Bdellovibrio bacteriovorus str. Tiberius: one gene and its partners. The protein of the gene in region 4 binds, or shares a complex with, the protein of the main gene of each other region. Links are inferred from orthologs where the notes say so. Each region holds a gene or a part of one and is shown on either strand. Other genes may lie near its edges. The genes, in order: BDT_RS15105, nuoD, BDT_RS15130 and BDT_RS18790.

Region 1 (5,156 bases), 780 kb from region 4 along the record:
AAGCCGCGACTTCCACAATCGGAATCAGCCCTACACCCTCTTGCCCCAGCAGCTTTTGCAAACTGGTGTCCTGAGTTTCTGCGATACGGTCCACGCGAATGCCATTGATTGAGAAATAATGTTCCAGATCACGGCGCAGACGACTGTGAATGGTCGGGAAAATAAACGGCTGACCTTCCAGTGAATACGGAAAATCCCGACGCAGATGTTTGTACTTCGCCGAGGCACACACAACCACATCAAGCTTTGCGATGGATTTGGCATAAACAGTCTGGAAGTCCACGTTCGGAGGATAATTGGAAAGCAGCAGATCAATCTGATGGGCACTGAGCTCGCGAAGCAAATCGTTGCTGGCACCTTCCAAAACTGAAACCGCACAGTTCCCTTGTTTGTAGGCCTGCAACACCACTTCTGAAATGATCGGCTTGGGTACACTGTCCAGCGCTCCGATTTGTACGTGCACACGGTTGTTCTGCAAACGGTCCTGCAGAACCTCCACCATTTCCGCCCCTAGGCGAAACACCTGATCGGCGTATTCATAGGCAATCTTCCCGGCTTCTGTCAAAAACAGGCGTTGTTTGCGTCTTTCAAAAAGATTCTTCCCCAACGACTCTTCCAGCTGCTTTAATTGAATACTAAGAGTCGGTTGACCCATGTTCAGCTTTTCAGCGGCCTTGGCGATACTGCCCTCTTTGGCAATAACGTGGAAATAGTGCAGATGATGGTAGTTCAGCCATTGAACCTGATTTTCGATACGAACGGGCATGTTTCACCTCATTGCTTTTAGCGAATAACTTAATAAAGAATATCTAATTTTTAAAACATCCAAAAGTCTTTATACTGCGCTCTGGAGGTTTTACTGTGTCCGAAACGTTACTATTCCCTTTTGCTGACTTCTGGTGGTTTTACGCAGGTTTCATCGCCTTTGTCATAGGTATGCTTGCCCTGGATCTGGGCGTATTTCATAAACACTCACATACGGTGAGTTTCAAGGAAGCCACGATCTGGTCGATTGTTTGGGTGTCCATCGCGATGCTGTTCAATCTGGGTTTGTACTACTACACCCTGCATCTTTACCCCGAAACGCCCGCCATCGCCAAACAGGTGGGGCTGGAGTTCCTGACCGGCTATGTGATTGAAAAGTCGCTGTCCATCGATAACATTTTCGTGTTTGTCGTGGTCTTTAGCTTCTTCTCGGTCCCGGCCAAGTACCAGCACCGCGTGCTGTTCTATGGTATCCTGGGCGCCCTGATCTTCCGTGCGATCTTCATCGCGCTTGGTTCCGTCCTGATGCAATACCAGGCTGTGGTTCTGATCTTTGGTGCATTCCTGATCATCACTGGTGTGAAGATGATGTTCCAGCCGGACAAAGAGGTCGACCCGTCCCAAAACTGGCTGATCAAATGGCTTAAAAAGCATATTCGCGTTGCGGATCGCATGCATGAAGATCATTTCTTCATCAAAGAAAACGGCGTGAAACTGGCGACTCCATTGTTTATTGCCCTGGTGTTCCTGGAGTTCACGGACATCATCTTTGCGGTGGATTCCGTGCCGGCGATCTTCGCTATCACGAAAGAGCCTTTGCTGGTGTTCACATCCAACATCTTTGCGATCCTGGGTCTGCGTTCCCTGTACTTCCTGCTGGCGGGTGTGGTTGATAAATTCCACCTGCTGAAGTACGGCCTGGCTCTGACCCTGATCTTTGTCGGCCTGAAGATGGTATGGCTGAACAAGTTGTTCGGCGGCCACTTCCCGATTGGCATCTCTTTGGGAATCATTTTCGCGTTCATCGGTGGCTCTATTGCCGCTTCCCTGATGTTCCCGAAAAAAGAAGCTTAATCCATTAGACAAGCCCCCTCATAACAGCGATCATAGTTATGAGGGGGCTTTATGACCAGACGACTGTTCCTTGCTCTCAACGCTACCGATCCTTTGGCAGACACCTTTCTGCCGACCTTAAAGAAACTCAAAATCAATGCTGATCGCCGTGAAATAATCGTGAAGTGGGTCCCGACGGACAACTACCACGTCACTATTACTTTTTTAGGTGACCGCCCCGAAGACGAAGTTCAAAAGGTTGCCGAAGCGCTGGCCAGCGTGTGCCAGAACTTTGCCCCGTTTGATCTGAAGATCGAGGATGTCGGTGCGTTTTCAAACGAACACGACGCCCGGGTTCTGTGGCTGGGTGTGCAGAACAAAAGAAGTCTGAATGAATTCAAAGAAGCTCTGGATCGCGAGCTGGTGGAAAAAAATCTGCTGCCGCAAATTGAAGAGCGGGCATTTTCACCGCATCTGACTTTTGGAAGACTTCGCAATCCGCGAAGTGTGAAGGATATGATCTCGCCGTTTAAACGCAAAAGTTTCGGCAAAATTCATGTCACGGAAATCGTGTTGTATGAATCAACACTGCAAGGGGCCTTCCCAGTGTACAAGCCCCTCGCCCGTTGCAAGCTGACCGGAAGCGCCGACCTAGCGGATGGCGTTCCCGAACAAACGGATATAGATATTACTTTCACGTAGGTGAACAGTGACATCACCCCAGTGACCACCTGTCGTGGAGGGGCTGAAAATCACACGGATCACACACTGCTGCCCCGGCATAAGGATCTGCGGGCAGTTGGTGTTCACGCGATATGCGAAAGAACCCTGAACACTGATACCACGAATGAATGTGGAATCAGGGCCGTTGGCCGTCAGAATGAAATCCTGAAATCTGGCAGAATGAACAAAAGAAGTCCCGAAGTTATAATTAAGATACTGATCCAGAGCTTTCGTTTCAAGATTCAGCGGCTGAACAGCCACATCCGCCAAAGCAAATGCCGGAGCCAAAACCAAAGCGATCGCCATCAAAAACTTTTTCATAGAATCCCCCTTCTATGACTTAAGTCTGGCAGGGGAACCAAAGCGCGGGCAAACAAAAAGGGAGTCTTTCGACTCCCTTTTTGACGCATTGTAGATGTAAAAAGTCACCAGGCACCTTTTAGCGGCTGATCAAAAAGGTTCAGCCGCGAGGCGGAGGGGCTCCGCTGAAACGGAGGCGTGCTCCTAGCACGTCGGAGAGAAAGCGGCGCCCCGACAACGAAGTCGGATGGGCCTTTTTCATCAGCCGCGGCTTAGATGCCGGCTTTGTGGCGTTCTTGATCGTCGACGTGAGTCAGGATGCCGCCCTTAAGATTTGGACGGTATGCCAGATGATTGATGTCGTAGATGAAGTTTGCACCATTCACGCCTGGAGTCTGCCATTCAGGGCCCAAACGGATTGCATCCACCGGGCAGGCTTCTTCACAGAAACCGCAGAATACGCAGCGAAGAATGTCGATCTCGTAGCTGATCGGAAACTTTTCGACCGCTGGGTCGTTGTGTTCCGCCGCCGTGATCTTGATACATTCTGCAGGACAGTTGGTCGCGCAAAGCATACAAGCCGTGCAACGCAAAGAACCGTCTTTTTTAACCGTCAGAACGTGATTGCCCTTGAAACGAGGAGAGTACTCATACTTCTCCTCTGGATAGTTCAGGGTCATCATTTTCTTCTGATTGAACAAGTTCTTCAGCAAGTGCTTCATGGTCGTTGCCAGACCACCCAGGATCCCCGGCAGGAACCACTTCGACTTTTCAGAGTTGTTCTGCATTACGCTCATAGGCTACCTCTTCTGAACACGAACTCATTCTTTTTACGAGCTTCCAAAGTCACCTGATCGTCACGCTGGTTGTTCGGCATGAATGCCGCATTTGCCGTCGGAAGAGCCAGATTCTTGCCAACCATCAACAAAGTCGCCTCTGTCAAAGTCAGCGCTTCAGAAACCACATTCGTCACTTTCTTGATCTTCTGTTCAAGACCGGAGAAGTTGATGAATGTGCCGTCTTTTTCCACGAACGTTTTCATTGGAATGATCCAAACGTTGCCAGTCAAAGCCGTCAAAGCGTCGTTTTTACCCGCTTGCATCCAGATCAGATTCTGAGCTTTGGAAAGCTCTTTCAATCTTTCGTTGTAATCTGGGAATACCGCTTGGTTTTCCGGACCCGCCACAACCACAGTTTTGATTGAGCCGTTTGCAAGACCTGCAGACAGATCAGCCCAAGTGGACGTGATGCCGTACTTTTCCATAACTTTCAAAAGACCTTTGGTGTTCGGGTTCTTGTCTCCGCGAGACAACAAACCGTCGAAGGTGTCGAAAGTCTCTTTGTTGTTAACCCAGAAGAACACTTTTTTGGTTTTGAATTCTTCAACAAACGTCTTGATGATCGCTTCGTACTCTTCAACAGTGTACTGAGCTGTCAAAACAAGCGCCAAAGCATCGCCGGAAGTGCTTTTCAGAACTTCGCTTGCGCTTTTCGCTGCCGCGCCTGGAGCCATTTCTTTCCCGGCAACAACACCTTTAACAAGGCGTGCTTCACGGTTTACGAATTTATAGGCGTTACGACCGCTGTCGCACATCCAGTGACCGTTCACCTGTTCATTGTAAACAGGCTTGATACGGAACAGGCCTTCTTTGTTGTAGTAAACCTTGATGTTGCAACCAGTGGAGCAACCGTTACAAACGCTGTCGCCGTCTTTTAGATACCAAACGCGCTGACGGAAACGGAAGTCTTTGGACGTCAACGCACCCACCGGGCAGATGTCGACAGTGTTCAAAGAGTATTTATTGTCCAAAAGCATGCCGTCGTGAGTGCCGATTTCAGTGCGATCACCACGGTTGAACAAGCCCAACTCGTTGGTCTTGGAAACTTCTTCCGTGAAACGCACGCAGCGGGAGCAAAGAATGCAACGCTCGGAATCCAGAACCACAGTTGGTCCCAAATCCACAACTTTGTGCTTTTTAACTTTTGCTTCAGCCATCTCTGGATCGTACTTGCCGTACTCCATGTACTGATCCTGCAGACCGCACTCGCCGGCCTGATCGCAAATCGGGCAATCCAGCGGGTGATTGATCAAGTGGAAGTCCAGGCCCCACTTTACAGCGTCTTTAACTTTTTCAGACGTGTTGTTGACCTTCATACCCTCAGTAACCATGGTGTTACATGCGATCTGAACGCGTGGATTTCCTTCGATCTCCACCACGCAAAGACGACAAACACCGGCTACAGACAGACCCGGGTGCCAGCAATAGTGAGCGATACGATCGCCAGACTGTTGCATCGCCTCGATGATCGACGTG
Region 2 (3,530 bases), 780 kb from region 4 along the record:
AGCGGACTTTTCAGTCCCGTGTTTACGATAGACTTGAGCGCCGTCTTTAATGATGTAAGTCACAGCCGCCAAAGTTTCCACGTTGTTCACGATGGTTGGCTTTCTCAGGTAACCCTGAACTGCCGGGAATGGCGGTTTCAATTTTGGCTGGCCTTTAAGACCTTCCAAAGAGGAAATCATGCCTGTTTCCTCACCGCAGATATAAGCACCCGCGCCACGGTAAACATCCAGATCGAAATCAAAACCGGAACCCAGGATGTTTTTACCCAGAAGACCGGCAGCGTAAGCCTCCTTGATCGCCTTGTTCAGGCATTCAATCGGGAATACGTATTCGCCACGAACATAGATGTAACCTTTATTGGAACCGATCGCGAAAGCAGAAATGATCATGCCTTCGATCAATTGATGTGGAGCACGCTCCATCATCATACGGTCTTTGAAAGTCCCTGGCTCACCTTCATCGGCGTTGCACAGAAGATAGCGTGGCTCGCCGTTTTTCGGCAAAAAGCCCCACTTCATACCCGTTGGGAAACCCGCACCACCACGACCGCGCAGACCGGAAGCTTTCACTTCATCGATAATCTGCTGAGGTTGCATTTTGAAGGCTTTATGAAGAGTTTCGTAACCACCCTTGGCTTTGTAGCCCGCCAAAGTTTGATATTCAGGCAGGTGGTAGAATTCTGTAAGCACTTTTACTTCAGACATTATTTCATACCTCTCAACAGATTCATCGCTGTCTCTGGAGTCAGCTTTTCATGATAGGTGTCATTCACCTGCATCATCGGCGCAGTTCCGCAGGAACCAAGGCACTCGACCTTGGAAACTGTGAAGCGACCGTCAGCAGTGACTTCATTGTATTTTACACCCAGCTCATGGCAGATGTGGCTTGCCATTTCACGGCCGCCCTCAAGCGCGCAGGAGATGTTCGTGCAAACCTGCACGTGGTACTTGCCCACGGGCTTCTGGTTGAACATGGTGTAGAATTTGAAGACTTCATTAATACGTGCTTCCGGAATATCCATCACCTGGGAAAGGTGGCGGATAATGTCCGGCGTGATGAAGCCGTTGTTTTCTTTTTGAGCAACATAAAGACTTGGAATAATAGCGGACTCTTTCGCTTCGTAGCGAGCCAGTTCACTTTTTACTGCAGCCAAGCCAGAATCAGACAATTTAAACATCGTTGTTTCCTCTAGCGGTCCAATTCGCCGGCAATAAGGTTCATGGAAGCAACCGTTGCAATCGCATCGGCCAGCATCGCACCCTTAACCACAGTCGGGAAAGACTGGTAGATCGCGAAGCAAGGTGGACGAACTTTCAAACGGTAAGGATTCGCGGAACCATCGCTGACCAGATAGAAGCCCAACTCACCGTTGGCCGCCTCTGTCGCATCGTAAACTTCACCCACTGGTGGGCGAAGACCTTTGATGATCAGCATGAAGTGATTCATCAAACCTTCGATGTTGCCGTAAACGTCTTTTTTCTCTGGAAGAACGATGCCTTTGTCGCGGATTGTGTAATCGCCACCAGGAACGTTTTTGCAGACTTGTTCAATGATACGAACGGACTGACGCATTTCCTCGAAACGAACCAGGTAACGGTCATAGATGTCACCGTTGGTTCCAACTGGAACATCAAAATCCAAAGCGTCGTAACCATAGTATGGCTGAGCTTTACGCAAATCCAGGTTCACACCCGCGGCACGCAGCAACGGACCGGTGTAACCCCACTGGATCGCATCCTGAGCAGAAACCGGGCAGACGTTTTTAGTACGCTGGATGAAGATTTTATTATCAACAACCATCGCCGCCATTTCGTCTGTGCCTTTGCGGATTTCTTTGCAAAGAGCCAGAACTTCGTCGAACCAGCCTTCCGGCGCATCCTGAGCCATACCACCGATACGGGTCATGGACACTGTCAGACGGGCACCGCAAAGTTTTTCAAACAGACCGTAAACTTTTTCACGCATACCGAACATATAGAAGAAGCTGGTCAAAGCCCCCAAGTCCATCGCGCCAGTACCGATTGCGATCGTGTGATCGATGATACGGGAAAGTTCAGCCAGAATTACACGCATCGCCTGCGCTTTTGGCGGGATTTCCACGCCCAAAAGTCTTTCAACCGCTTTGCAGTAACCGATATTGTTCATCGGAGCAGAGCAGTAGTTCAGACGGTCTGTGTAAGGGATCACCTGATTGTACGGGTGAGTCTCTGCCATTTTTTCGAAACAACGGTGCAGGTAACCAATCTCGTTGTTGCAACGGATGATCGTCTCGCCGTCCATTTCAGCCATCACACGCAAAGTTCCGTGCATCGCTGTATGGGAAGGACCGATGTTCAATGGAAGATACTTGTCATTCAATACGTCACCAGGAGAGCCCGGCTCGTTGTTGAAATGGATCGGCAGGGAGTTTGTGCACGCCTGCTGATTGTTCGCATCGTAGTCCTTGCGCAAAGGGTGACCCACGAACTGGTGGTGAGTCAGGATTTTGCGCAGGTTCGGGTGACCGTCGAAGATGATACCGTACATGTCGTACGCTTCACGTTCGAACCAGTCAGCACCACGGTAAGCGGGAATCACTGTACCGATGGACTCGCCCTCACCCACTTGCGCTTTCACGCGCAGACGAGAAGAGTCTTTGGAGTTAAACAGGTTGTAAACAACGTCAAAACGCTTTTCACGGCTTGGATAGTCCGCACCGCACACGTCCATCAGGAAATCGAACTGGCCGCTTTCACGAAGGAACAACAACAGCGCCGGAGCGTCTTCTTTAGGAACTTCAATCACGTCATCGCCAACAGCGTGAGTGAACTTGAAGTTCTCAATTTTAAATTTGCCAGCCAGAAGCTGTTTCAGATTTTCAAGCTTGTTCATATGGGCTCTTCCAGTTGTCTTTCCAAGGGCGTGGTTGATGTGTCGCGATCATACGCTGCAAAGCCATGATACCGTCCATCACCGCTTCTGGTGTCGGAGGGCAACCCGGGATGTAAACGTCGACAGGGATGACTTTATCAACGCCCTGAAGAACGTGGTAAGCACGGTAGAAACCACCGGAGCTTGCGCAAGCGCCCATGGACAACACGTATTTGGGTTCCAGCATCTGCTGATAGATACGCACGATCACCGGAGCCATTTTCTCGGTGATGGTTCCCGCGACGACAAGCAAGTCCGCCTGACGTGGAGAGAAGCGCGCCACTTCCGCACCGAAACGAGCCAAGTCATACTTGGGACCCATCACGGACATGAACTCGATACCGCAACAAGCAGTACCGTACGGCATTGGCCACAGAGAGTTTTTTCTTCCCCACGCAACAATAGCATCAAGCTTTGACGTGAAAGCAAAACCTCGCGACATATCATCTACAGCTTGGGTTCCGGTCATCCCATCGTGAGATACCAAACCCTGCACTTGTTCATTGTGCATAAATACACCTCTGCAATTTCATTTAGCTATCATTAAGTAGTTACTGAAAAACCGTAATCCTGACAACTAGATATATATATTGGCGGCCCTCGCCGATTTCTTCAACGC
Region 3 (4,984 bases), 780 kb from region 4 along the record:
CCAACTGGAACATCAAAATCCAAAGCGTCGTAACCATAGTATGGCTGAGCTTTACGCAAATCCAGGTTCACACCCGCGGCACGCAGCAACGGACCGGTGTAACCCCACTGGATCGCATCCTGAGCAGAAACCGGGCAGACGTTTTTAGTACGCTGGATGAAGATTTTATTATCAACAACCATCGCCGCCATTTCGTCTGTGCCTTTGCGGATTTCTTTGCAAAGAGCCAGAACTTCGTCGAACCAGCCTTCCGGCGCATCCTGAGCCATACCACCGATACGGGTCATGGACACTGTCAGACGGGCACCGCAAAGTTTTTCAAACAGACCGTAAACTTTTTCACGCATACCGAACATATAGAAGAAGCTGGTCAAAGCCCCCAAGTCCATCGCGCCAGTACCGATTGCGATCGTGTGATCGATGATACGGGAAAGTTCAGCCAGAATTACACGCATCGCCTGCGCTTTTGGCGGGATTTCCACGCCCAAAAGTCTTTCAACCGCTTTGCAGTAACCGATATTGTTCATCGGAGCAGAGCAGTAGTTCAGACGGTCTGTGTAAGGGATCACCTGATTGTACGGGTGAGTCTCTGCCATTTTTTCGAAACAACGGTGCAGGTAACCAATCTCGTTGTTGCAACGGATGATCGTCTCGCCGTCCATTTCAGCCATCACACGCAAAGTTCCGTGCATCGCTGTATGGGAAGGACCGATGTTCAATGGAAGATACTTGTCATTCAATACGTCACCAGGAGAGCCCGGCTCGTTGTTGAAATGGATCGGCAGGGAGTTTGTGCACGCCTGCTGATTGTTCGCATCGTAGTCCTTGCGCAAAGGGTGACCCACGAACTGGTGGTGAGTCAGGATTTTGCGCAGGTTCGGGTGACCGTCGAAGATGATACCGTACATGTCGTACGCTTCACGTTCGAACCAGTCAGCACCACGGTAAGCGGGAATCACTGTACCGATGGACTCGCCCTCACCCACTTGCGCTTTCACGCGCAGACGAGAAGAGTCTTTGGAGTTAAACAGGTTGTAAACAACGTCAAAACGCTTTTCACGGCTTGGATAGTCCGCACCGCACACGTCCATCAGGAAATCGAACTGGCCGCTTTCACGAAGGAACAACAACAGCGCCGGAGCGTCTTCTTTAGGAACTTCAATCACGTCATCGCCAACAGCGTGAGTGAACTTGAAGTTCTCAATTTTAAATTTGCCAGCCAGAAGCTGTTTCAGATTTTCAAGCTTGTTCATATGGGCTCTTCCAGTTGTCTTTCCAAGGGCGTGGTTGATGTGTCGCGATCATACGCTGCAAAGCCATGATACCGTCCATCACCGCTTCTGGTGTCGGAGGGCAACCCGGGATGTAAACGTCGACAGGGATGACTTTATCAACGCCCTGAAGAACGTGGTAAGCACGGTAGAAACCACCGGAGCTTGCGCAAGCGCCCATGGACAACACGTATTTGGGTTCCAGCATCTGCTGATAGATACGCACGATCACCGGAGCCATTTTCTCGGTGATGGTTCCCGCGACGACAAGCAAGTCCGCCTGACGTGGAGAGAAGCGCGCCACTTCCGCACCGAAACGAGCCAAGTCATACTTGGGACCCATCACGGACATGAACTCGATACCGCAACAAGCAGTACCGTACGGCATTGGCCACAGAGAGTTTTTTCTTCCCCACGCAACAATAGCATCAAGCTTTGACGTGAAAGCAAAACCTCGCGACATATCATCTACAGCTTGGGTTCCGGTCATCCCATCGTGAGATACCAAACCCTGCACTTGTTCATTGTGCATAAATACACCTCTGCAATTTCATTTAGCTATCATTAAGTAGTTACTGAAAAACCGTAATCCTGACAACTAGATATATATATTGGCGGCCCTCGCCGATTTCTTCAACGCGCCTTTCCAAAGTGGGCCAAATGAAATTGATTCTCCTGTCGTTTAACCACAAACTTTAGGGAGCTTAAACAATAGGAGAAAACCCACATGAAGAAGATGGCACTGTACGTTGCTTCTGCCATTCTTGCTTTGTCCGGAGTGGCATCTGCCAACTCTCAAAAGCAAGATTTGCTTATTAAACTGGCACCTGGCTTCGTCGAATTGGAAATTCAGGGCGCAAAAGTCGAAAAATTGAGCGAATCCTGGGTTCGCGTTCAAGCTCCCCGCCGCATGAGCCTTCAATCTTTGGAAAAGAATCCGGCAATCGAGTACGTTCAACCGAACTACAAAATCTCCCTTTTGGAAGATTATAAAATCGAAGATCCTCTTCGCCGTGCCGCTTTGGCAAAGATGCTTTCAAGAAATCCTCAGCTTCGTGCAGCCGCTCGCCAGGACAACCCGGCGATTCCTGACGCTCCGCAACCAACGACCGGGGCAGATCCTTTGTTCTCCAAACAGTGGGGCATGCTGGATATCGGTGTGATTGACGGCTGGAAAGTGACCAAAGGCAATCCGGAAATGATCGTGGCGGTTATCGACACTGGTGTCGACTATACTCACGAAGACCTTCTGCCAAATCTTTGGAGAAACGCCGGCGAAATCCCTGACAACGGCATCGACGATGACGGTAACGGTTACATCGACGACGTGATCGGCTGGGACTTTGTGACCAACGACAATAAACCTTATGACCTTGCGGTGGATTCTTTGGACGGTTTGTTCAAAGGTGGCAATCCGGGTCACGGTACTCACTGTGCTGGCAACGTGGCAGCTCGTGGCGACAACGGCAAAGGTATTGCTGGCGTGGCACCGAATGTGAAAATCATGTCTTTGCGTTTCATCGGCATGACTGGCGGCGGGACCACGGCTGATGCGATCAAATCCATCCGCTATGCAGTTGATAACGGCGCGAAAATCATGAACAACTCATGGGGTTCTGAAGGTGAAGAGCCTGGCGCTCCTGAAAATCAGGCTTTGCGTGATGCTGTTCAATACGCTCAGGACAAAGGTGTTCTGTTCATCGCAGCGGCTGGTAACGGTCACCGCGGTGTGGGTTATGATAACGATACAGACAAGCTTCCGGCTTACCCTGCGTCTTATGATCATGACATCATCATCTCTGTGGCGGCATTGGATTCTTCCGACCGTCTGGGTTCTTTCTCTAACTGGGGTCAGAAGTCTGTGGATATCGGTGCTCCGGGCGTGAAGGTTTATTCCACGACTGTGGCACAAAGCTACAGCGATACTGTTATCGATAAATTTGGCTTCAAAGCCACTTGGGATGGTACATCCATGGCAGCGCCTCACGTTGCTGGTGCAGCGGCACTTTACTGGTCTGCCCACCCGGAAAAATCCTGGCAGGATGTAAAAGCGGCGATCATCGGATCTGCTCGCAAGATCAACGCTCTTGATCGCAAATCCGTGTCAGGCGGCAAGCTTGATGTGAAAGCTTTGATGAACTACTAAGTTCTGAAATTCAAAGCCCGGTGCCGACAAAGCACCGGGCTTTTTTTTGCCCAAAATCTGTCACGCAACATCCCGGATTTTCTCTTCTGTTCCGATCTTAAAAACTTTCAGCATCTTAATTTGTAAAAGTTCAGCCCATCCAAAACAGTTAGTAGATATCTGCCCAAGCTCGTGGGCACATTACGAACAACTGAAAGGATACTGTATGCGCACCCTGCTTTTTTCCGTCATCGCAACATCTTTGGTTACGACCACAGCCTATGCCACCAAGTTTGACGTGGATAAAGCGCACACGAATGTTTCCTTCACAGCTCCGCACTTGATGGTCTCAAAAGTCAAAGGCCGCTTCGATCAAGTCAGCGGCACTTTCGAGTTCGATGAAAAATCCATGAAGTTGAGCGACATCAACGTGACCATCAAAACCGAATCGATCAACACCAATGAAGCCGATCGCGACAAACACATGCGCAGTCCGGACTTCTTTGATGTGGCAAAGTTCCCGGAAATGACTTTCAAATCCACCAATGTAAAATACGACAAAAACAAACCCGACAAAGTGGAAGGCGACCTGACCATCCGCGGGATCACCAAAAAGGTCACACTTGATGTGGACTATAACGGCGCTGTCACGGATCCATGGGGCAACCGCGTGATCACCTTTGAAGCCGAAGGCGAAGTCAACCGCAAGGACTTCGGCCTGAACTGGAACAAAGCCATGGATAAAGGCGGCTTTGTTGTCGGCGACAAAATCAAAATCGAAATCGACGGCGAAGCCAAGGTCGCAGCAGCCCCAACAGCTCCAAAAAAATAGAGGCCCTCATGCAAAATTCCAGTTTCTCCCACAAGGTGGGCATGGGCCTGCGGGCCCCGCATTTTCCTTATCTTGAGCAGCGTCCTTCCACAGAGGTGGCGTGGTTCGAGGCCCAGACGGAAACCTACATTCACACCCATGGGCGCTCCATGGAAATGCTGCAAACCATCCGCCAGGACTATCCCGTGGCCCTGCACGGGATTTCGATGAACATCGGTGCGCCGGAAGGCATCCGCGTGGACTATCTGCAGGGGTTGCGCGAACTGATCGACCGGGTGGAACCATTCATTGTTTCAGATCACATGTCGTGGAACTCGATCTCGGGTCAGAACTTCCACAACCTGCTGCCGATCCCCTTCACCGAAGACAGCCTGCAGACCCTGGTGAACAACATCGATTTTGTGCAGAACTTTCTGCGCCGGGCTTTGGTGCTTGAAAATATTTCGACCTATATCAGTTATCATCACAGCCACATGAACGAATGGGATTTCATTTCTGAAGTCAGCAAGCGTTCCGGCTGCGCGCTGCTGCTGGATGTGAACAACATCTATGTGAATTCACGCAACCACGGCTTTGACCCGAAATACTTTATCAACCACATCCCACTGGACCGCGTGGCGCAAATCCATCTGTCCGGCCCAAGTGATTATGGCGACTTCCTGTACGACACCCACTCGCAGGAGATCCCGTCACAGGTGTGGGATCTGTTTAAAATGCTGGCTCCGCAGGTTCGTCACCTGCCGGTGCTGATTGAAC
Region 4 (5,142 bases):
GGATTCAATGCGGTTATGGATAAAATACACCTGACCACCGCGGGAAATTTCAGCCGTCACGGCTTTGCGGATGGTTTCGGCATCAAACTTTGTCACAAAGGTGCGGGTCGGCAGACGATCCACCGGCGCGGTGTTGATTAAACTTAAATCGCGAATCCCGACTAGCGCCATGTTCAGGGTGCGCGGAATCGGCGTTGCTGACAGTGTCAGGGTGTCGACGCTGGTTTTGATTTTTTTGATTTTCTCTTTATGTGTGACGCCGAACTTTTGTTCTTCGTCGATAATCAAAAGACCTAAATCCTTGTAAGCAATCGATGACCCCAGCAATTTGTGGGTGCCGACGATCAAATCAACTTTTCCGTCTTTCAAATCCTGCAAAGTCTTTTTCACTTCGGCGGGAGTCACGAAACGATTCAGCACGCGGATGTCCACGGGCCAGCCTTCGAAGCGTTTTTTGAAGGTTTCAAAGTGCTGGAAGGTCAACACAGTCGTCGGCGCCAGCACCGCCACTTGTTTGCGGGCTTGAATGGCAAAGAAGGCGGCCCTCATTGCGACTTCGGTTTTACCAAAGCCCACATCACCGCAAACCAGACGATCCATGGGCTTCGTGGATTTTAAATCTTTGCGGATGTCATTGATGGCGCGAAGCTGATCGTCGGTTTCCTCGTAAGGGAAGCCGTTATCAAACATCAGCACTTCATCTTCTTTGATCACAAAAGCCGGGCGGTGCATTTCTGCGCGCTTGGCATAAAGAGCCAGCAAGTCCGCGGCGATGTCGCGCACATGGGATTTGACCTTGGCTTTGGTTTTTTCCCAGGCTGTGCCGCCCAGTTTGTCCAGGATGCTGGTGCCAGCACCCGAGAACTTTTGCAGCTGACCTACGCGGTACACGGGCAGATAAAGTTTGTCTTTATCCTTATAGCCGACCTGAATGTATTCAGATTCGACGCCGCTGATATTCATGATCTTCAGGCCTTCGTACTGGCCGATCCCGTGCTTGGTGTGAACAACCAGATCACCCGGTTTCAAATCACCGAAGGAAAGACGCTTGGCCTGCTTTTGGAAATCCTGGGCGCCACTGGATTCTTTAGAGCGCTGTTTTTTACCATAGAAGTCCTCATCGCGCAGGAAGATGATCTTTTCTTCCTCCAGGCGCAGGCTCTCAGCCAGGTAACGGGGCACGATGTGAACGATGTTTTGTTCACGATCCTGTTCCTGCAGCCACGAATCCCAGCGGTATTCATCGCTGCTGGTGCGAACGGCTTTTAGCTCCAGCTTTTCAAACACCAAAGACAACCGGTCGATATGGGACTGATTTTTGGTGCTGACAAAGATGCGATAACCCTCATCACGCCAGCGATGAAGTTTGTTGGCCGCAGCCTGCAACCACGGTTCGGTGCCGACCGCGTTGGCTAATGCCAGGTTTGTAAAATCCTGAGTCATTGCCGTACGATACTCAACCCGGGAATCATCCGAGTTTTCTTCGTCGAAATATTCCAGGGAAGAAAAATACACCTGACGCGAGTTCAGCGGATAGGCCAAAGTTTCAAAGTTCACGTAGATGTCTTCAAGCTCAGGGCGGATCACGTGAGCGTCGCTGGTGCGGTGATCGGCTTTTAGTTCCCCCCACATTTCATCCGCACAGCGCGAGATCTCCACCGGATCCAGGAACCACAGATTCAAAGCGCCCGGGAAATGATCGGCCGGCGTGGCAAGTTCGCCATAGAAATAAGGAAGCAGGAATTCAATGCCCGGAAAGGCATTCTTTAGCACCAGAGATCGCAGGGTTTCTTCGGCTTCAGCCTTGTCCACCTTGCGGTCCTCAAGCGAGGCGCGCACCCGTTGCAAAAGTCTTTCATGGGTTTCGTCGCGATAAAGAACTTCGCGGGCCGGAGTCAGAACAAAGGATTGAATTTCGTCCGAGCTTCTTTGATCCGCCACACTGAAATGACGAAGGCTTTCCACCTGATCGCCGAACAGATCCATGCGCACGGGTTGATTTTCGGTGGGTGGATAGATGTCCACGATACCACCGCGAACCGCAAACTGACCCTTGTCTTCAACCATCGGAGCCGCGGTGTAACCTAAGGACGAGAAATAGTCCGAAAGGTTCTCGGGAAGCTCATCTCCGGCGCGAACGGTTTTGGAGTGATCCTTCAGGATCTTCATCGGAAGGGTTTTCTGCATCAGCGCGTCAACTGAGGATATGAAGATTTCTCCGGCTTTGGCGACTTGAGCTTTTGCCAGGAAGCGAACCCGGTCTGCGACGACTTGGGTGTTGGGATAGAGTCCGGAGTAGGGTGAAACATCGAAAGCGGGCAGAATATGACTATGACGACTCGGGTCGAAGAACTCCAGCAAGGCTTGCAAGGTCACCGCTTCACGATGACTGCCAGTCACAACAAGATGCGGCAAGCCGTTGATTTTTTTAGAGTAAGTCTGCGACAAAAAGTAAGCAAGTGCCAGCGGAGACGCCGCCCCGGTGACTTGAATCTTTCCGCGAGTTGTTTCAAAGGCTCTTTCCAGGATGGATTCGAGTCTTGTGTGAGTGCTTTCGGCTTTCATTTGGTGGGCTCATCTTGCCACGCTTATCGCCTTGTTTCCATTCATATTTCTTGGTTTTCACTGACGACACATATATAACTAATTGAAATCCAAATAATAACGACAACTTTGGAGGGACTAGTGCCACTCGGTGGAGTCATATTCATCGTCATTTTCATTGCTCTTTTTGGAGCCTTTTTAGTTTGGCTTGCTGCCAATATTACTGGGACAAAACCGGTATACAACCCTGTGAAGTACGAGCCTTACGAGTGCGGTATTCCTGGTATTGAGAAAAAGGAGACAAAGATTTCTGTTAAGTACTATCTGACAGCGATCCTGTTCATCCTTTTCGATATCGAGATTATCTTCATGTACCCTTGGGCGATTTCATTCCGTGAGTTCATCGCGACAGGCGGAGGCACATTTGTCTTCGTTTCCATGATGATCTTCATCGCGATCTTCATCTTCGGGCTGTTCTGGGAAGTTAAATCTAAAGCTTTGGAATGGGACTAAGCGATGGGAATGGGTAAAGATATTTTCGAAATAACCGTCAACGGTTTAAAACTGGTCGTCATCTTCCTGATGATGGTTCAGGCAGTGCCTATTTTGGTATGGCTTGAGCGCCGTGGTTCCGCCTTCATTCAGGATCGTCTGGGTCCGAACCGCGTGGGTCCTCTGGGTCTCGTGCAGCTTCTTGCCGATGCGGTGAAGTTCCTGAACAAGGAAAACTTCATGCCGCAAACGGCGAAGCCGTTCCTGTACTATGCGGCTCCGATCTTCGCGTTGATTCCGGGTGCAGTGGCTTTCTCTGCGATTCCGCTTTCTTCTCCGATTCAGGTAGGCACCTTTGAAATGTTCGGCTCCACTTGGGGTCCTTACACTTTCCTGGTTCAGGGCTATGATATCGGCGTGGGCATCGTGTTCATCCTGGGCGTCAGCTCATTGGCTGCTTACACATTGCTGATGGCGGGCTGGGGTTCCGGCAACAAGTACACCCTGATGGGTGCGCTTCGTGCTTCCGCACAAACGATTTCCTACGAACTGGCATTGGGTCTTTCCATTGTGGGTGTGATCATGCTTTATGGCACGTTCAACCTGACGGAAATGACACTGGCTCAGCAGGGTCCTTTGGCGTTCTCTTTCCTGGGTCACACAATCACCGCAAACTGGCTGCCAAACTGGGGTATTTTCTATCAACCAGTGGGGGCTTTGTTGTTCTTCTCGGCCGCGTTTGCGGAATCCAACCGTCTGCCATTTGACTTGGCGGAAGGTGAATCCGAGCTGGTGGGTGGTTTCCACACTGAGTACGGCGGTTTCAAATTCAACATGTTCTTCATCGGGGAATACGGTCACATGATGATCGCTTCCGGTCTGATGGTGCTGTTCTTCTTCGGTGGTTACACGATTCCTTACGTGTCTGTGGCTGAACTGAATGAATGGGCGGCGGGTGTTGCTTCCACAGCCGGCACGGCAAGTGCTTTGGTCGCGTTGATCCATTTCCTGGTGTTCAACATCAAGTTTGGTTTCTTCATGTGGGTCTTCATCTGGGTACGTTGGACTTTGCCTCGTTTCCGTTACGATCAGCTGATGGATCTGGGCTGGAAGACGATGCTTCCTTGGGCTTTGGCAAACACCATTATCACAGCCTTTGTGATCTACATCGCATCTTTGTAAGGAGTTAAAATGACAGCAGATGCATTTCTTTTCTGGTTTTTAGCGTTTGTCACTCTGGCTTCCGGCCTTAGTGTCATTTTGATGTCCAATCCGATCTATTCCGCTTTGTGCCTGGCGATGACCATGGTGGGAATCTCCGCCTTGTTCGTGACTCTGAATGCCTACTTTATCGCGGGCGTTCAGCTGATTGTTTACGCCGGTGCGGTCATGGTTTTGTTCACGATGGTGATCATGCTCTTCGACTTGAAAAAAGACGTTCAGGCCTTCACTCGTGGCAAGTTCACGGGTGTGGTTAAAATCGCCTCTGTCGGCCTGTTTGCAGGCTTGGTCGTGGGTGCTATCGCCATGTCGGTGAATCTGATGGGTGAAAAAACCACAGACAATCCGGTGCTGGTGGGTACAGGCATGGAATCAACCAAAGCTTTGGGACAGATCTTGTTCACCAAATACATCTTCGGATTTGAGGCTTTGGGCGTTCTTCTTCTGGTAATTGCAGTGGGTGCCGTTGCTTTGGCGCGCAGTAAAGGTGGAACACATGAACACTGAGTTCATCAATAATATCGGCCTGACTCATTACTTGGTTCTGGCTGCACTTTTGTTTGTTATGGGTATGGCGGGCGTTCTTCTTCGCCGTAACGTGATCGTTCTTTTGATGTCCATCGAGTTGATGCTGAACTCTGTGAATCTGACTTTCGTGGCTTTCAGTAAATACCTGGGCCTGCTGGATGGTCACATCATGGTGTTCTTCGTTATGACTATCGCGGCTGCGGAAGCGGCAGTGGGTCTGGCGCTGGCAGTATCCATCTTTAAACGATTCAACGAAGTGAACATCCGCTTCTTTGAGCATTTGAAAGGATAGGGGATAAGCTGTGAATCATTCTCTATTAATGGCAGTCCTGATTCTGGCTCCTTTTGTTGGTTTCC

What was found.
Region 1: the proteins of BDT_RS18790 (region 4) and BDT_RS15105 are in contact, whole or in part, in a cryo-EM structure (PDB 6ZJN), measured with the Thermus thermophilus proteins. The link is inferred for Bdellovibrio bacteriovorus str. Tiberius from one-to-one orthologs. Residues at the interface, in WP_096411122.1 of Thermus thermophilus: Arg41, Phe42, Val44, Arg45, Met46, Thr296, Tyr354; in WP_096411123.1 of Thermus thermophilus: Thr2, Leu3, Lys4, Leu6, Ser9, Thr13, Tyr16, Leu17, Val22, Thr23.
Region 2: the proteins of BDT_RS18790 (region 4) and nuoD are in contact, whole or in part, in a cryo-EM structure (PDB 6ZJN), measured with the Thermus thermophilus proteins. The link is inferred for Bdellovibrio bacteriovorus str. Tiberius from one-to-one orthologs. Residues at the interface, in WP_096411122.1 of Thermus thermophilus: Ala224, Glu225, Gln226, Glu227, Ala295, Trp297, Phe298, Arg299; in WP_223903221.1 of Thermus thermophilus: Pro35, Ser36, Asp139, Gly141, Ala142.
Region 3: the proteins of BDT_RS18790 (region 4) and BDT_RS15130 are in contact, whole or in part, in a crystal structure (PDB 6Y11), measured with the Thermus thermophilus proteins. The link is inferred for Bdellovibrio bacteriovorus str. Tiberius from one-to-one orthologs. Residues at the interface, in WP_096411122.1 of Thermus thermophilus: Arg36, Val44, Arg45, Met46, Gly47, Pro48, Asn49, Arg50, Val51, Leu57, Gln58, Ala61, Asp62, Ile64, Lys65, Ile67, Phe68, Lys69, Glu70, Ile72, Val74, Glu223, Ala224, Glu225, His233, Thr234, Glu235, Tyr236, Ser237, Trp241; in WP_096411117.1 of Thermus thermophilus: Arg16, Glu17, Gly18, Leu24, Leu27, Val28, Trp30, Gly31, Arg32, Asn34, Ser35, Trp37, Thr54, Asp55, Ala56, Asp59, Ala61, Arg62, Phe63, Gly64, Glu66, Val67, Phe68, Arg69, Ala70, Ser71, Arg73, Gln74, Ala75, Asp76.

Annotation. Positions count from the first base shown.
Region 1 is NC_019567.1:3,176,737-3,181,892, forward strand. The notes cover bases 1,877-4,875. They hold BDT_RS15105 (NuoI/complex I 23 kDa subunit family protein), read right to left. Parts: upstream 3,639-4,875; coding sequence 3,114-3,638; downstream 1,877-3,113. Other genes in these bases: thpR (RNA 2',3'-cyclic phosphodiesterase), read left to right, coding at 1,891-2,520; BDT_RS15100 (Ig-like domain-containing protein), read right to left, coding at 2,470-2,862; BDT_RS15110 (2Fe-2S iron-sulfur cluster-binding protein), read right to left, coding at 3,635-4,875. Also shown: BDT_RS15085 (LysR family transcriptional regulator), read right to left, coding at 1-766; BDT_RS15090 (TerC family protein), read left to right, coding at 862-1,839; more of BDT_RS15110, read right to left, coding at 4,876-5,156. UniProt on the Escherichia coli protein: NDH-1 shuttles electrons from NADH, via FMN and iron-sulfur (Fe-S) centers, to quinones in the respiratory chain. The immediate electron acceptor for the enzyme in this species is believed to be ubiquinone.
Region 2 is NC_019567.1:3,182,508-3,186,037, forward strand. What follows is about bases 532-3,530. They hold nuoD (NADH dehydrogenase (quinone) subunit D), read right to left. Parts: upstream 2,873-3,530; coding sequence 1,190-2,872; downstream 532-1,189. Other genes in these bases: nuoF (NADH-quinone oxidoreductase subunit NuoF), read right to left, coding at 532-705; BDT_RS15120 (complex I 24 kDa subunit family protein), read right to left, coding at 705-1,178; BDT_RS15130 (NADH-quinone oxidoreductase subunit B), read right to left, coding at 2,859-3,380. Outside these bases: more of nuoF, read right to left, coding at 1-531.
Region 3 is NC_019567.1:3,184,127-3,189,110, forward strand. Bases 1-2,827 are described here. They hold BDT_RS15130 (NADH-quinone oxidoreductase subunit B), read right to left. Parts: upstream 1,762-2,827; coding sequence 1,240-1,761; downstream 1-1,239. Other genes in these bases: nuoD (NADH dehydrogenase (quinone) subunit D), read right to left, coding at 1-1,253; BDT_RS15135 (S8 family peptidase), read left to right, coding at 1,999-2,827. In the rest of the region: more of BDT_RS15135, read left to right, coding at 2,828-3,417; BDT_RS15140 (YceI family protein), read left to right, coding at 3,623-4,228; bufB (MNIO family bufferin maturase), read left to right, coding at 4,237-4,984. UniProt on the Escherichia coli protein: NDH-1 shuttles electrons from NADH, via FMN and iron-sulfur (Fe-S) centers, to quinones in the respiratory chain. The immediate electron acceptor for the enzyme in this species is ubiquinone.
Region 4 is NC_019567.1:3,962,503-3,967,644, reverse strand. Bases 2,158-5,142 are described here. They hold BDT_RS18790 (complex I subunit 1/NuoH family protein), read left to right. Parts: upstream 2,158-3,066; coding sequence 3,067-4,218; downstream 4,219-5,142. Other genes in these bases: nuoL (NADH-quinone oxidoreductase subunit L), read left to right, coding at 5,106-5,142; nuoK (NADH-quinone oxidoreductase subunit NuoK), read left to right, coding at 4,754-5,077; BDT_RS18785 (NADH-quinone oxidoreductase subunit J), read left to right, coding at 4,228-4,764; BDT_RS18795 (NADH-quinone oxidoreductase subunit A), read left to right, coding at 2,794-3,057; mfd (transcription-repair coupling factor), read right to left, coding at 2,158-2,565. In the rest of the region: more of mfd, read right to left, coding at 1-2,157. UniProt on the Escherichia coli protein: NDH-1 shuttles electrons from NADH, via FMN and iron-sulfur (Fe-S) centers, to quinones in the respiratory chain. The immediate electron acceptor for the enzyme in this species is believed to be ubiquinone.